DNA from 3 places in the Pseudarthrobacter sp. 10T415 genome. Region 1 is predicted to be linked to each of the others. Evidence: predicted binding sites of a transcription regulator. Region 1 holds the regulator's gene; each other region holds the start of a gene.

The links. Region 1 encodes HrcA, which represses chaperone genes, less so after heat shock. Its sites were predicted from a motif close to TTNGCACTCGNNNNNNNCGAGTGCNAA; they were not measured.
Region 2: groL (chaperonin GroEL) is a predicted target of HrcA. The motif match lies at 2,117-2,143, and genes of this name have one in related genera.
Region 3: AC1DBN_RS06430 (Hsp20/alpha crystallin family protein) is a predicted target of HrcA. The motif match lies at 2,423-2,449, and genes of this name have one in related genera.

Annotation. Positions count from the first base shown of each region.
Region 1 covers NZ_JBFTHJ010000001.1:244,493-249,392, reverse strand. Annotated here, with positions in the region: gene AC1DBN_RS01175 (GerMN domain-containing protein) at 1-407, shown strand, start outside; gene AC1DBN_RS01170 (16S rRNA (uracil(1498)-N(3))-methyltransferase) at 400-1,173, opposite strand; gene dnaJ (molecular chaperone DnaJ) at 1,176-2,303, opposite strand; gene hrcA (heat-inducible transcriptional repressor HrcA) at 2,385-3,398, opposite strand; gene AC1DBN_RS01155 (DUF3097 domain-containing protein) at 3,596-4,447, shown strand; gene AC1DBN_RS01150 (DUF4870 domain-containing protein) at 4,569-4,900, shown strand, end outside.
Region 2 covers NZ_JBFTHJ010000013.1:7,048-11,947, reverse strand. Annotated here, with positions in the region: gene AC1DBN_RS15650 (ABC transporter substrate-binding protein) at 1-221, shown strand, start outside; gene groL (chaperonin GroEL) at 311-1,939, opposite strand; gene AC1DBN_RS15640 (ABC transporter substrate-binding protein) at 2,229-3,395, opposite strand; gene AC1DBN_RS15635 (cold-shock protein) at 3,500-3,706, opposite strand; gene AC1DBN_RS15630 (LytR C-terminal domain-containing protein) at 3,893-4,537, opposite strand; gene AC1DBN_RS15625 (DUF3263 domain-containing protein) at 4,583-4,900, opposite strand, start outside.
Region 3 covers NZ_JBFTHJ010000003.1:170,854-175,753, reverse strand. Annotated here, with positions in the region: gene AC1DBN_RS06440 (histidine phosphatase family protein) at 1-574, shown strand, start outside; gene AC1DBN_RS06435 (ADP-dependent NAD(P)H-hydrate dehydratase) at 552-1,550, shown strand; gene AC1DBN_RS06430 (Hsp20/alpha crystallin family protein) at 1,927-2,349, opposite strand; gene AC1DBN_RS06425 (S9 family peptidase) at 3,190-4,900, shown strand, end outside.

The DNA.
Region 1 (4,900 bases):
AGCAGATCCGGGTTCGGATCCTGGTGGACGGCCACACCGACTACATGGCTTTCGGGCAGGTCCAGCTTGGCGCCCTGATGACCAGGACGGCGGGCCTGGCTGCTCCTGTCTGGATCATCGATCCCCAGCAAGGCTCCGAAGTCGCGGACGGCAGCGTCAAAATCACCGGACGCAGCACGTCGGCGGGCGGCAAGCTTCGCTGGCAGATCCTGCGGACCGGGGACAACGGCGCCAAGGCACCCTTCCTCACCGGCGAAACCACGGCGTCATCGGAACAGGGGCAGGCAGGGGTATTCACGCTGGCCTTGACCCTGCCCGCCGGAGACTACGAGCTGAGGGTGGCCCAGGCCGGGTCTGACGGCGGCCCGGACCAGTTCGAAGACAACCGGTCCTTCAAGGTCAGGTAGCGTCCCAGCGCCCCAGGATGTCGCTGGAGAGCACTACGGCGGCAGGACCGGCCGTGGACGAGCGCAGCACGTGGTGGCCCAGGAGCGCCGTGACGGCTCCGCGGTCGCAGAGGCGCGTCACCTCCCGGGGGCTGATTCCACCCTCCGGGCCCACGATAAGGAGCACTTCACGGGTTCCTGCGCCGCTGGCATCGTCCCAGCCTTCCAGGACAGAACGGAGCGGCCGCACTGCGTCTTCGTGGAGGATGACCGCCAGGTCCGCGGCTTCCACTGCTGCAGCAAGGGCAGCGGTGTCGACGGCGGGACGCACCTCAGGGATCCAGGCCCGCCGCGCCTGCTTGGCCGCAGCGCCCACCACGGACTGCCATTTGGCGTGCGCCTTGGCCGCCCGGTCACCCTTCCACCGGACGATGGAACGTTCGGACTGCCAGGGGATCACGGCGTCGATGCCCAGTTCCGTGGCGGTCTCGATGGCAAGCTCATCACGGTCACCCTTGGCGAGGGCCTGCACCAGCACCAGCCGGACACTGGGGCGGGCCTCCTCCACCAGGGAACCGCACCGCACGGTGAGGCGGGTGCCGGCGGCCTCGGACACCGTCCCGCTCATACGGGTACCGGCGCCGTCGACGATGTCCACGGCCTCACCCGCTGCGAGGCGCTTTACGGAAACCGCGTGGCGCGCCTCCGGCCCTTCCAGGACAAACTCCATGCCCTCCTCCAGCCCGTCGAGGGATCCGGCGGAGGTAAAAAAGACAGGGTTGCTCACCGCTACAGGTTCCCCAGCCGGTCCCGCAGCTTCGCGAACATCCCGCCACTGGCGGCGAGCTTGCCTTCGGTGATCTGTTCTCCGCGGAGCTTGGCAAGCTGCCGGAGGAGCTCCTCCTGGGCTGCGTCGAGCTTGGCCGGCGTTTCCACCTGCAGGTGCACCTTCAGGTCACCGCGGCCGTATCCGCGCAGGTGGGTGACACCCAGGCCGCGGAGGGTGATGATTTCACCGGACTGGGTGCCCGGCTTCACGTCGATGTCCTGGGTTCCGTCGAAGGTCTCCAGGCTGACGTCGGTGCCCAGCGCCGCGGCGGTCATGGGGATGTTCAGGGTTGCGTGCAGGTCGTCGCCGTCACGCACATACGTGGCGTCGTTGTTGACGCGGACCTCCACGTAGAGGTCGCCGGAGGGGCCGCCCGCGGGGCCGGCTTCGCCCTGCCCGGTCAGCTGGATGCGTGTTCCGGTTGCGACGCCGGCGGGAACCTTGATGGTCAGGGAGCGGCGGCTCCGGATGCGGCCCTGGCCGCTGCATTCATTGCAGGGATCTTTGATGACAGTGCCGAAGCCCTCGCAGGTGCCGCACGGTGCAGCGGTCATGACCTGGCCGAGGATGGAACGGACAGCGCGCTGGACCTGGCCGCTGCCGCCGCAGATGTCGCAGCGTTCGGGGTGCGTCCCCGGGCGGCAACATGATCCCTCACAGGTGGGGCAAGTGACTGCAGTGTCCACCTCAAGCTTTTTGTTGACGCCAAAGACGGCGTCGCGCAGTTCGATGCGGACGCTGATGAGTGCATCCTGGCCGCGGCGGACCCGTGAGGCGGGTCCGGACGATCCGCCGGCGCCGAAGAACGTGTCGAAGATGTCCTGGAAGGCAAAGCCCTGGCCGGCGTAGCTTCCTCCGCCGAATCCATTGTCAGTGCCGTTCTCGTTGCCGGTGGTGTCGTAGACCCGGCGTTTCTGCGGGTCGGAGAGGACTTCGTAGGCGTGGGTCACCGCCTTGAAGCGGTCCTGCGCATCTTCGCCCGGGTTGACGTCGGGGTGGAGTGTCCGGGCCAGCTTGCGGTAGGCCTTTTTGATTTCTTCTCCGGTGGCTTCCGGTGAAACTCCAAGGACGTCATAGTGGCTGCTCAAAGTTCGTATCTCTTCCTTGTTGTACTGCCTGCGGTGGGACTGCCGTGCGGGCCCGGCGGCTGTGGTGCCGGGGCGGGCCGGTCAGGGACCCAGGATGCGGGAAAGGTAACGGGCAACTGCCCTGACGGCCGCCATGGTGTTGGGATAGTCCATCCGGGTGGGACCCAGGATGCCGATCTTGGCCACGCTGTCCGGGCCGTAGCCGGTGGCCACGACGGACGCCTCGGCCAGGCCGTCGTAAGGGTTTTCGCGGCCGATGCTGACGGCCACGCCACGGTGGTCCTGCGCCATGTCGCTCAGCAGCCGCAGCATCACCACCTGCTCTTCCAAAGCTTCCAGCACGGGGCCGATGCTCAGCGGAAAGTCGACATTGGACCGGGCCAGGTTGGCCGTGCCGGCCATGACCATGCGGTCCTCGCGGCTGCTGTGCGCAAGGATCTCCAGGGCGTGCGCCAGCGACTGCGCCGCCTGCCGCTCCCCCGGACTGACAGAGGAGACGACGGCGGGAAGGGCCTGCGGCAGCCGGGCCAGCGGTGTTCCGGCCAGGGTTCCCAGAAACCGGGTACGCAGCGCGGACAACGCTTCGTCCGCGAGGTCCTGCCCGACGTCGATGACGCGCTGCTCCACGTTGCCGCTGTTCGCGATCAGGACCACAAGGACCTTGCGCGGGGCCAGCAGGACGAACTCGATGTGCCGGATCAGTGCCCGGCTGAGGTGGGGGTACTGGACCACCGCCACCTGGTTGGTCAGCTGGGACAACAGCCGCACGGTGCGGTCGAGGACGTCGTCGAGGTCGTCGGATCCCTCCAGGAGGGACTGGATGGCGCGCCGTTCGGCTTGCGAGAGCGGCTTCACGGCCGAAATCTGGTCCACGAACAGCCGGTAACCCTTGTCCGTGGGAATCCGGCCGGCACTGGTATGCGGCGCCGTGATGAGGCCCTCGTCCTCAAGCGCCGCCATGTCGTTCCGGATGGTGGCGCTGGAAACCCCCAGGTGATGCCGTTCCACCAGGGCCTTGGAGCCTACCGGTTCGCGGGAGTGGACGTAGTCCTCCACGATGGCCCGCAGTACTTCAAGCTTGCGCGGCTCACTCACACTCCACCTCCATCCAGTCGGGGTGGATAAGCCACCCGTTCCTTCCTGCCAGTCTGCACGCACTCGAACATGCACTCGAACTGTTAGCACTCGACATGCCTAAGTGCTAACAGTCTATTATGCCTTGGCCCGTTGTTAGCATTGGTACCGCTCCGGGCGAAATTCCGGGACAGCACCTACGGCGAGGCGGAGTGACCATGGATTACCGGAACTGGGGCCCGCGGGACATGTCCGCTCCCGCGCGTACGCAACTGCCTGAAGTGCCCGTGGAACGGGGCATGGTGCTCGAAGACGTACAGTCCGGCTGGGTGGGGGCCGTCACCCGGGTGGAAAAGTCCGGCGGCATGCATGTGGTGGCCCTTGAGGACCGGCGCGGAAAGTCGCGGACCTTCCGGCTGGGATTCGGGTTCCTCCTCGAGGGCCGTGCCATCAGGCTGATGCCACCGGCACCCCGGCCCGCAGCGGGCGGTCCGTCAGCCGGGCGCACAGCCTCAGGCTCCGTACGCGTCGCAGGCCAGCGTGCACAGGTGGCCAAGGCGAGCCGCATCTGGGTGGAAGGAAAGCACGACGCCGAACTCGTCGAGAAGGTATGGGGAGACGATCTCCGGGTGGAGGGCATCGTCGTCGAACCCCTGCATGGCATCGACGACCTCGCCGGCGCCGTGAAGGAATTCGGGCCAGGGCCGGGGCGCCGGCTGGGTGTGCTGGTGGACCACCTGGTCCCGGACTCCAAGGAATCCCGTATTGCTGAGGCTGTCATGGCCGGCCCTGGCGCTGCAGGCAACGTCCTGATTGTCGGCCACCCCTACGTGGATGTGTGGCAGGCCATCCGGCCCTCCGTGCTGGGCATTCCGCAATGGCCGTCAGTACCGCGGGGCCAGGACTGGAAAACCGGGATCCTCAAGGCGTTCGGCTGGCCGCACTCCACTAAGGAGGACATCGGGCTCGGATGGCAGAAACTGCTCGGTGCGGTCCACACTTACGCAGACCTGGAGGCGTCGCTGCTGGGCCGGGTCGAGGAAGTCATCGACTTCCTCACAGCACCCTGACGGACGCCGGACCGGCAAACACCAGTATTCTTGATACTGCGGTGGCCCCCGCGATCCGCAGCGGGCCCCGAAGCATCAACTGCATCCCCAGCATCAATTGCACTTTTCGAAGGAACAGACTGTGGCAGAAAACGCACGCGAGCACAGGGACGGCCAAAGCAGCACCGGCCGTTCCGAATACCACGGCGTCCCCGCGAATGCGCTGCCGCTCACGGCCAGCGAGGACCGGCAGTGGGCCACCCTGGCACACTTCGGCGGGATCCTGGGATGCGTCCCCGCCCTGCTGATCTTCCTCATCTTCCGCGACCGCGGGCCCTTCACGGCCCAGGAGTCGAAGGAAGCCCTGAACTTCAGCCTGCCTCCCACCATCGCAGCGGTAGTGGCGAACATCCTGGTGTTCATTCCCGTGGTCGGAAACATTTTTGCCGTGATCGCCACATTGATCTGGATTGC
Region 2 (4,900 bases), on a different contig from region 1:
CCAGCCTGAAGCCGGCCGACACCACCGTGGTGTCCTTCCTCAAGGACATCGCTCCGGACATCAAGGAAGCACCCCCTGTTCCGCCGGTGGGTGCGGGCAGCGTGCAGAACGTGATCAAGCGCTACACCGACGAAGTGCTGTATGACCGGCTGACTCCGCAGGCGGCCGCCGACGCCTTCAAGAAGGAAGTCGAAGGAATGCTCGCCAGCGCGAAGAAGTAATTCCGGCAGCACAGGAAACGGAAAATGCGGCCCCCTCCGAAGAGGGGGCCGCATTCGTGTTTCAGCGGGACAGGTCCCGGCGGAGAGGCTTAGAAGCCGCCCATGCCGCCCATCTCGTCGCCGCCGCCAACGGGGGCAGCGTTCTTCTCGGGCTTGTCGGCAACAACAGCCTCGGTGGTGAGGAACAGGCCGGCAATGGATGCCGCGTTCTGCAGGGCAGAGCGGGTCACCTTGACGGGGTCGTTGACGCCGGCTGCCAGCAGGTCGACGTACTCGCCGGTTGCTGCGTTCAGGCCGTGGCCTGCGGGCAGGCCGCGGACCTTGTCAACCACAACGCCGGGCTCGAGGCCGGCGTTGAAGGCGATCTGCTTCAGCGGGGCGTCGATGGCAACGCGGACGATGTTGGCGCCGGTTGCTTCGTCGCCGGAGAGCTGCAGGTTGGCGAATGCCTTGGCACCGGCCTGGATGAGGGCCACGCCGCCACCGGCGACGATACCCTCTTCAACGGCAGCCTTGGCGTTGCGCACTGCGTCTTCGATGCGGTGCTTGCGCTCCTTGAGCTCAACCTCCGTGGCGGCACCGGCCTTGATGACTGCAACGCCGCCGGCCAGCTTGGCCAGGCGCTCCTGCAGCTTCTCGCGGTCGTAGTCGGAGTCGGAGTTCTCGATCTCGGCGCGGATCTGGGAAACGCGGCCGGCGATCTGGTCGGCGTCGCCTGCACCCTCGACGATGGTGGTCTCGTCCTTGGTGACGACAACCTTGCGTGCCTTGCCCAGGAGTTCCAGGCCGGCAGTCTCCAGCTTCAGGCCGACTTCCTCGGAGATGACCTGGCCGCCGGTGAGGACGGCGATGTCTGCGAGCTGGGCCTTGCGGCGGTCGCCGAAGCCGGGAGCCTTGACGGCTACGGACTTGAAGGTGCCGCGGATCTTGTTGACGATCAGCGTGGCCAGGGCCTCGCCCTCGATGTCCTCAGCGATGATCAGCAGCGGCTTGTTGGACTGCATGACCTTTTCCAGGACAGCAACCAGTTCCTTGACGTTGGAGATCTTGGAGTTGACGATCAGGATGTACGGATCCTCGAGGACCGTTTCCTGGCGCTCGGCGTCGGTGACGAAGTAAGCGGAGATGTAACCCTTGTCGAAGCGCATGCCTTCGGTGAGTTCCAGCTCCAGGCCGAAGGTGTTGGATTCCTCGACGGTGATGACGCCTTCCTTGCCGACCTTGTCCAGGGCTTCGGCAATGAGGGCACCAATTTCATCGTCACCGGCAGAGATGGAGGCCGTGGCGGCGATCTCTTCCTTGGTTTCGATTTCCTTGGCGGAGTTCAGCAGTTCGGCGGTGACGGCGTCAACGGCCTTTTCGATGCCGCGCTTGAGTGACAGCGGGTCGGCGCCGGCTGCAACGTTGCGCAGGCCTTCCTTGACGAGGGCCTGGGCCAGCACGGTAGCCGTGGTGGTGCCGTCGCCTGCGACGTCGTCAGTCTTCTTGGCAACTTCCTTGACCAGCTCGGCGCCGATCTTCTCGTAGGGATCGTCCAGCTCGATCTCCTTGGCGATGGAGACACCATCGTTGGTGATCGTGGGGGCGCCCCACTTCTTTTCGAGGACGACGTTGCGTCCACGCGGGCCGAGGGTGACCTTAACGGCGTCGGCGAGGATGTTCAGGCCCCGCTCAAGGCCGCGGCGTGCCTCTTCATCAAATGCAATGATCTTGGCCATAACGGCAATAGTCCTTTCGGGACAGTCGTTAAGAATGAACCTCAGCTGCAGTGCCCGCGACGGACGGTTCCTGAACGGCGGCCTCTGTATGCCTCCGCGTGGGAACCTCACTCCAGTAAGGTGTTTCTTCGCTCCTCGGCCGGTGCCGGGCGCCGCCGGCTGAACCGGGCGTTGCCTTTAGCAGTCGGTGCGTCAGAGTGCTAACTCAATAATTAGCACTCCCCCGGTGAGAGTGCAAGCGAAAGAGACCCCCAGGTACGCGTTTGGGGCCCGTATTCGCCGAGGGCGATCAGCTGCCGTTGCGGCCGGCGGTTTCGTGTCCGGTGGCCGTCGGAATGTTGTCGCTGCCATAGGTGAACACCGTGAAGGTGGCGGAGGTGATGTCCCCGTTGGTGTCGAACGCGATGGGACCTGACTCGCCGTCGTAATTGATGCCGCCCCCTGAGGCGAGGCCGGGCAGGCAGTCCTTGTACGTGGTGCAGGCCGCCTCTGCCGTGGCTTGGGATTCCGCGGCGGTCCCGCCGGAGACGGCCACGAGGTTGGCAGCAATGGAGGGGCCGGCGTCATCCTGCGCACGCGCCGCCGCCAGGGCGGCAAGAGTCACCGCATCGAATGTTTCCGCGGCATACGTGACATCCTTCAGTCCCTCGTCCACACCCAGTAGGCGGGCCTGGAAGGCGGCGCTGGGAAGCTGACCGGACACAACGGCCCTGGCGCCGTCCAGCGCCTTGGTACCCAGTTTCGATCCGTAGCGCGCGAATGCTCCATCGCTCAGCAGCAGGCTGGCCCCGGAGACCCCCGCGTTATTGAGCTCAGCCAGTGCCCCTTGCGACCCTTCGCGGGCAACCACGACGACGGCATCCGGCTTCGCGGCCCCGGCTTTCCGGGCGGCGTCCCCGGCCTCGCCGGCAGCGAACCCGGCGTTGTCCAGGACCTGCAGCCCGGCCCCTGAGGCGGCGTCGGCGACTGCGGCAGCAACTTCCTTGCCGTAGGTACCCTCCTGGTGGAGGATGGCGATGGTTTTGGCGCCCCCGTCCTTGGCGAGCTTGGCCAGGACGGGTCCCTGCGCAACGTCCGCGGCCGTGGTCCGGAAGTAGTAGCCGCCCGATTCGGCGCTGCTGAGGCCTGCGGCGGTGTTGGCGGGCGATATCAACGGTGTCCGCGCCCGGGACAGGACATCGATGGCCTCGGTGGCGTGGCTTGAATCGGTGGGGCCGATCACCACGTCCGCCTTGTCGGAGACCAGCGCGTGCGCCTGCGCGGCAGTGTCCCCGCCGGCCTGGACGGGAAGGAGTTCCACGGGCCTGCCCTTGTGGCCGCCCGCGGCATTGATTTCCCGTACGGCGAGCTGGGCCGCAGCGAGCTGGGAGGTATTGAGGAAGCTGCTGTCCCCGGCGTTGTCCAGGATCAGCCCTACACGGAGGACACCGTCCCCGGATGCTTCAACGGTGTCCACGCGGGCATTGCCCGTGACTCCGGAGCAGGCGCTGAAGGCTAGGACGGCAGCAAGTGATGCGGCAAGCACCGGTCGACGGCGGGCCGCCGGGAGGGAAGGCTGCATCACTCGGCGGGCCGGACGCTTTCGGCCTGCGGGCCTTTTTCGCCCTCCCCGACTTCAAGTTCCACCCGCTGGCCCTCATCGAGCGCCCGGTAGCCTTCGCCCTGGATGGCCGACCAGTGCACGAAGATATCGTCCCCGGAGCCGTCCACGGTGATGAAGCCGTAGCCCTTTTCGGCGTTGAACCATTTGACGGTTCCCAGTGCCATGATGACCCACTCTTTCCGTTGAGACCGGAGGACCCCTGCTGCGGTGCCGCGGCGTTGACGTGCGTTGCAGGGACCGGGCAGAGGCCTGGATTTCACTCTAGCCAAAGGCTGCCCAGTCCTGCAGGCGGGCCGGCAGGAGCGGCGGTAAACGTTATTCAGGCGTGACCGCCGGCACTTTGTCCGGGATTAGCGGTAGCCCGGACCCAGGACGACCACCAAGGGCACCTGGAAATCGGTGCTTGCCACTACGGTGGGCACGCCCAACAGGTTGGCCAGCTCGCGCGCATTGGCTGCCTGGTCCGCTCCGGAGTAGTACACCGTGGAGCCCTGCTGCGGGGCGCCGGCCCAGTTGCCCACCTGCCCCAGCGTCCAGCCTGCCGCCTTCACCGTTCCGCCCACCCGGCTGGCGAGTCCGGATGTTCCGGCGGCGTTGTAAACGGCTACCGGCTGGGTCTTGTCCAGTTCCGGCCCGGCAGACTCTGTGGCGCTGGGCCCGGGTTCCGGCTCAGTGGTGCTTTCGGCGCTGGGATCCGTGGAGGGCTGGGCCGTTGCCGACGGTTCGGACGCCTTGTCCGCAGCGGCGGAAGGCGTGGCGCCTGTGTCAGCCAGCGGCGCCTCGGACACGACAGCCGAGGCCTGGCTTTCGGTACCGCCAAGGCCCAGCTTGGGAAGGATCAGGAAGGACACCAGGCCGATGGCCAGGGCAGCAATGCCAACTGCAAGGATGGGCCACAGCCGCACGCGGGACGGTGCGGTGGCCGTCCGGTGGACACCTTGTCGCGACGCCGTCTCCGGGACCTTGTCGAATTCATCGCGGGCGTATTTGGTCATGGTGGGATGGATCCTTGCTGGTGGCTGCTGAAAAGGCGGGGCGTCCTAGGCGTCGGATCCCAGGCGCCGCGCGGTGCGTGCACGGTGGCGCGACGTACGTAGTCTACGCAATCGCTTAACCAGCATGGGATCGTGGGCCAGCGCATCTTCCCTGTCGATCAGGGCATTCAACACCTGGTAGTAGTGCGTTGCGGAGAGGTCAAAAAGTTCCCTGACGGCCTGTTCCTTGGCTCCGGCGTACTTCCACCACTGCCGCTCCAGGGCAAGGATCTGCTGCTCACGCTCGGTCAGCGGAGAATCCTTGAGGGTGAAGTCCGCCAACAGTGAGTTGGCCTGGCCGTCTCCCCCGCCGCCCTCCGGCAG
Region 3 (4,900 bases), on a different contig from region 1:
TTTGGCCCGGATCGCCGAGGACTACCGGCCGGACGCTGTGGTGTCCTCCCCCTATGCCCGGGCACACCAGACGGCGGAAATCGCCGTGGGAACTGCCGGCTGGTCCGTGAAGGTGCAGGTGGACGAGCGGCTGCGTGACCGTGAGCTGGGCATCCTGGACCGGCTGACCCGGGTGGGCGTTGAGACGCGCTACCCGGAGGAAGCCGAACGGCGGTCCTGGCAGGGGAAGCTGTACTACCGTCCGCCGGGCGGGGAGTCCTGGGCTGATGTGGCGCTCCGGCTCCGCTCCGTGCTGGCCGAGCTGAACAACCTCGGCACCGGGCACCGGGTGATGCTGGTCTGCCACGACGCCGTGATCCTGCTCTTCCGCTACCTGCTGGAGGGCATGACGGAGCAGGAGCTGCTGGACCTCGCGGCCAGTACCTCGGTGCTGAACGCGTCGATGACCCGGTATGTGCGGCCGTCCGGTGCGGGGCCGTGGACGCTGGAGAGCTTCAACGTCGCTGACCACCTGGCCGAACAGGGCGTCGAAGTCACCGAACATGCCGGAGATGCCAGTGTCCGCCCGCGGTGACTCCGGCCCCGAGCTGGTGACGCCCTCGCTGCTGCGGGACTGGCGGCTGCCTTCCCCGGGCGAGGACAAGTATTCGCGCGGCTCGGTACTGGTGGTGGGCGGTGCACGCGCCACCCCCGGCGCTGCGCTGCTGGCCGGCACCGCCGCGCTGCGTGCCGGCGCAGGGAAGCTGACGCTCGCCGTGGCCGAATCCGTGGCGGTCCAGGTAGGTATTGCCCTGCCCGAGTGCGGTGCCATCGGGCTGCCGGAAACCGTTGACGGCTCGGTCACCGCGGAGGGCGTGGACCGGATGGCGGCCAACCTGGACTCGGCCGACGCCATCCTGGTGGGGCCCGGGCTCGATGATCCGGACCTGGCACGGGAGCTTCTTGAGGCCCTCCTGGCACGCGAAGAGGCAGCCGGCACTTCAGGAGGGGACGCTGATGGTGACGGGCAAGCCGGCGGGAAGCCCGACGACGGCGGCGCAGGCCTCGGCGCGTCCGGCCGGGAAGGAGGTCCCGCGGTCGTCCTTGACGCGTTTGCGCTGGCCGCGCTCGCGGAGCTGGAGGACCGGGTAGGGCCGTGGCGGGGCCGGCTGATCCTGACCCCGAACCCCACCGAGGCCGGCATCCTGCTGGGCCGGGATACTGAGGACCTGGAAACGGACGTGGCCGAAATCGCCCGCCGGTTCGGCGCGGTGGTGAGCTGCCAGGGGCTGATCGCGCGGGCGCCGGGCGTTGGCCCGGAGGAGTCGGGGCTGTGGAAGATCACCACGGGGTACGGCGGGCTGGGGACCTCGGGCAGCGGGGACGTCCTGGCCGGGGCGATCGCCGGAGTGCGGGCCCGCGGAACCACCGGCGCGCAGGCCGCCTGCTGGGGCACGCACCTGCACGCGGCGGCGGCCGACCGGCTGGCCAGCAGGATGGGACCGCTCGGATTCCTGGCCCGCGAACTCGCCGACGAACTGCCGGCGCTCATGCTGGAGCTCGGTACCTGACCCGGCCCGGGCAAGCGGATGGCCCCCCTGCATTAACGTGGAGGGCCACCGTCTCGGAGGGGATCACTCGCAACTGCCGATGCGCTACCGGCGCTGTGGCGTTCCATAGTGGCAATCGCCCAAAACTGGCAGATACAACGCGTTCGGATCCTCCCGGTATCCCCGTTCTACACCCGCCGGGACGCCCATCACAAGGCATCCCCGCCGGTAACTTGGACGGCCCCCGGCCGAAACCGGGGGCCGCCGTATCAGGAAGCGCGAGCACAGCTGCCGGTGCGCTGGCTGGCACTGTGGCGTGCACAAAGTGGCGAATCGCCCAAGAAGGCAGTCAACACAAAGGCCCGGCGTCCCGATCCCTTAGCGAGTTTCAGCGGGGCTAGGCTGCGATTTCCTGCTTGGCCCCCTTCATCTCGATTTCGATCTTGCGCGGCTTGGCCTTCTCGGCAACCGGGATCCGCAACGTCAGGACGCCGGCGTCGTAGCTGGCCTTCACGTTTTCCGTGTCCAGGGTGTCGCCAAGGATCAACTGGCGGCTGAAGACACCGCGCGGCCGTTCGGAGGCGATCAGTTCGGTGTTGTTGGCGGCAGGGTCCGGGCGTTCGGCGCGTACTGTCAGCACGTTGCGTTCAACATCCAGGTCCACGGACTCGGGCGAAACTCCGGGAAGGTCGAAGGCGACCACAAAGTCATGGTCCTCCCGCCAGGCGTCCATCGGCATGGCTGCCGGACGGGCTGCCGTGCCGAGGACCTGCTGGGCCAGCCTGTCCAGCTCGCGGAACGGATCGGTTCGCATCAACATGGCTTCCTCCTCATAAGGGTGGTCCAACACTGAGTAAGTTTTCAGCCGATCTATGGTGGCTGATATAGATTTTTTAGCACCAGCGGCACAGGTATGCAAGCCCGTCCGGCGAAAATTTTTTGGCGGCCAGGGCACGCACCGGGGCACGCCAAAGGGCCCTCCGCCAGATCTGCAGAGGGCCCTTCGATGGGGTTCGTGATGGCTGGCTAGTCCCGCGTGGGATCCGGGCGAAGGGGTGCGGGCCCCGGGTCTGGGACAGGCAGCGGCCCGGGAGGCTCGGGGGTGGGGAACGGGCTGGGCGCCGGAGGTCCGGGGTGGCCGGGCTGCGTGGGATCGGGCGATGTCGGATCCGGGCCGGGCTCCGGCGGGAACGGCGAAGGTTCGTGCACTGGCGGGATGGTCATGGATCTTCCCCTCTCACGCTGGGCGGCGCCTGTACCGAGCTAGGTGCCTTGAACTGAACACGATACGCCTGCCACCCCCGCCCGGACAGGCCCCAGCTTCCCTGCAACGCCCGCTCACATCCGGCGGCTCCCACCCCCACGCGCGCTCACATCCGGCGGCTCCCACCCCAACGCCCGCTCACTCTCTTCAGAAGAGTGAGCGGGCCTTGGGGGTCTCAGGCACCACGAGTGAGCGGGCGTTGGGGTTTTAGGCACCACGAGTGAGCGCACGTTGGGGTTTTAGGCACCACAAGTGAGCGCGGGTTCCCACTCCCCTCCCCGCCCTTTCCCGCGTCCAGAAAATCTCGGCGCCCCATCAAGTAGGGAAACGAGCGGGGTTTCTTCCCCGGTAGCGAACGCCGGCCACGGCGGGGTGCCCGGTCTATATATTGAGTCCATGACCTCCACTCCGCTGCAGAACTCCGCCAGCACGCCAGCGTCCGCCGCCGCCCCGCCCGTGGCCAAGAAGGTGCCCACCGAAAGGACGCACCACGGGGACACCTACGTGGACAACTATGAGTGGCTGCGGGACAAGGAGTCCGCCGAGGTGGTGGAGCACCTGAAGGCCGAGAACGCCTACCAGGAAGCGGTCACCGCCCACCAGGAGCCGCTGCGCGAAGCCATCTTCCAGGAGATCAAGGGCCGCACCCAGGAAACCGACCTCTCGGTTCCGCACCGCAAGGACGGCTGGTGGTACTTCAGCCGCTCGGTGGAGGGCAAGGAGTACGGCATCCAGTGCCGTGTCCGCGCCCACGACACCGATGACAGGATCGCCGACTGGACCCCGCCGGCCGTGGAGCCCGGCGTCGAAATCCCCGGCGAAGAAGTCCTGCTGGACGGCAACGTTGAGGCCGAGGGCAAGCCGTTCTTCTCCGTGGGCGGCACCGCCGTGACCGTGGACGGAACCCTGTACGCCTACGCCGTGGACAACTCAGGCGACGAACGCTTCACCCTCCGGATCAAGGACCTCCGCACCGGCGAACTGCTCCCGGACGTCATTGAAAACATCTTCTACGGCGTCTCCTTCTCGCCCGACGGCTCCCGCCTCTTCTACACGGTGGTGGATGATTCGTGGCGCCCGTACCAGGTGAAGGCGCACGTCCTGGGCACCCCGGTCAGCGAGGACACGGTGATCTACCAGGAGGACGACACCGCCATGTGGCTCGGTTTCGAGCTCTCCTCGGACCGGCGTTACCTGGTCCTGGGCATCGGCTGCTCCGAGTACAGCGAAACCCGGCTGCTCCGCTTCGACGACCCCGCACAGGAGGTCACCACCGTCATTTCGCGGGACGAGCGCGTCCTGTACGAGGCGGAGCCGTTCCTGCTCGAAGGCCCGGACGGCGCCAAGGCCGAGAAGATCCTGCTCACCCACAACCGCGGCGCCATCAACTCCATGGTCTCCCTGGCGGACCCCGCCGAGCTGGGAAAGCCGCTGGCTGAGCAGGCCTGGCAGACCGTCGTCGAGCATTCCGACGACGTCCGCGTCAACGGTGCCAGCGTCACCTCCACGCACCTCATCGCCTCCATCCGCAAGGACACCATCGAGCGCGTCCAGGTGATGGGGCTGGCCGGGCTGGGCACGCCGGCGCAGCAGGCCCCGGTGGAACCCGCGTTTGACGAGGAGCTCTACACCGCTGGGGTGGGCGGCTCTGACTATGAGGCACCCGTCATCCGGCTGGGCTACACGTCCTACTTCACGCCGTCGCGCATTTACGACTTCGTCCTGCCCACCGCGGAGCAGCCCTCCGGCGCGCTGCTGCTGCGCAAGGAAAGCCCCGTCCTGGGCGGGTACGACGGCAGCGACTACGTAGCTACCCGCGAATGGGCGACGGCGGCGGACGGCACGCGCATCCCGCTGTCCGTCCTGCGCCACAAGGGCATCAGGCAGGATTCGACGGCGGCCGGCCTGGTGTACGGGTACGGTTCCTATGAGCTGAGCATGGACCCCGGATTCGGGATCGCGCGGCTCTCGCTGCTGGACCGCGGAGTGGTGTTCGTGATCGCCCACATCCGCGGCGGCGGTGAGCTGGGCCGGCACTGGTACGAGGACGGCAAGAAGCTCACCAAGAAAAACACCTTCACGGACTTCGTGGACGCCACCGACTGGC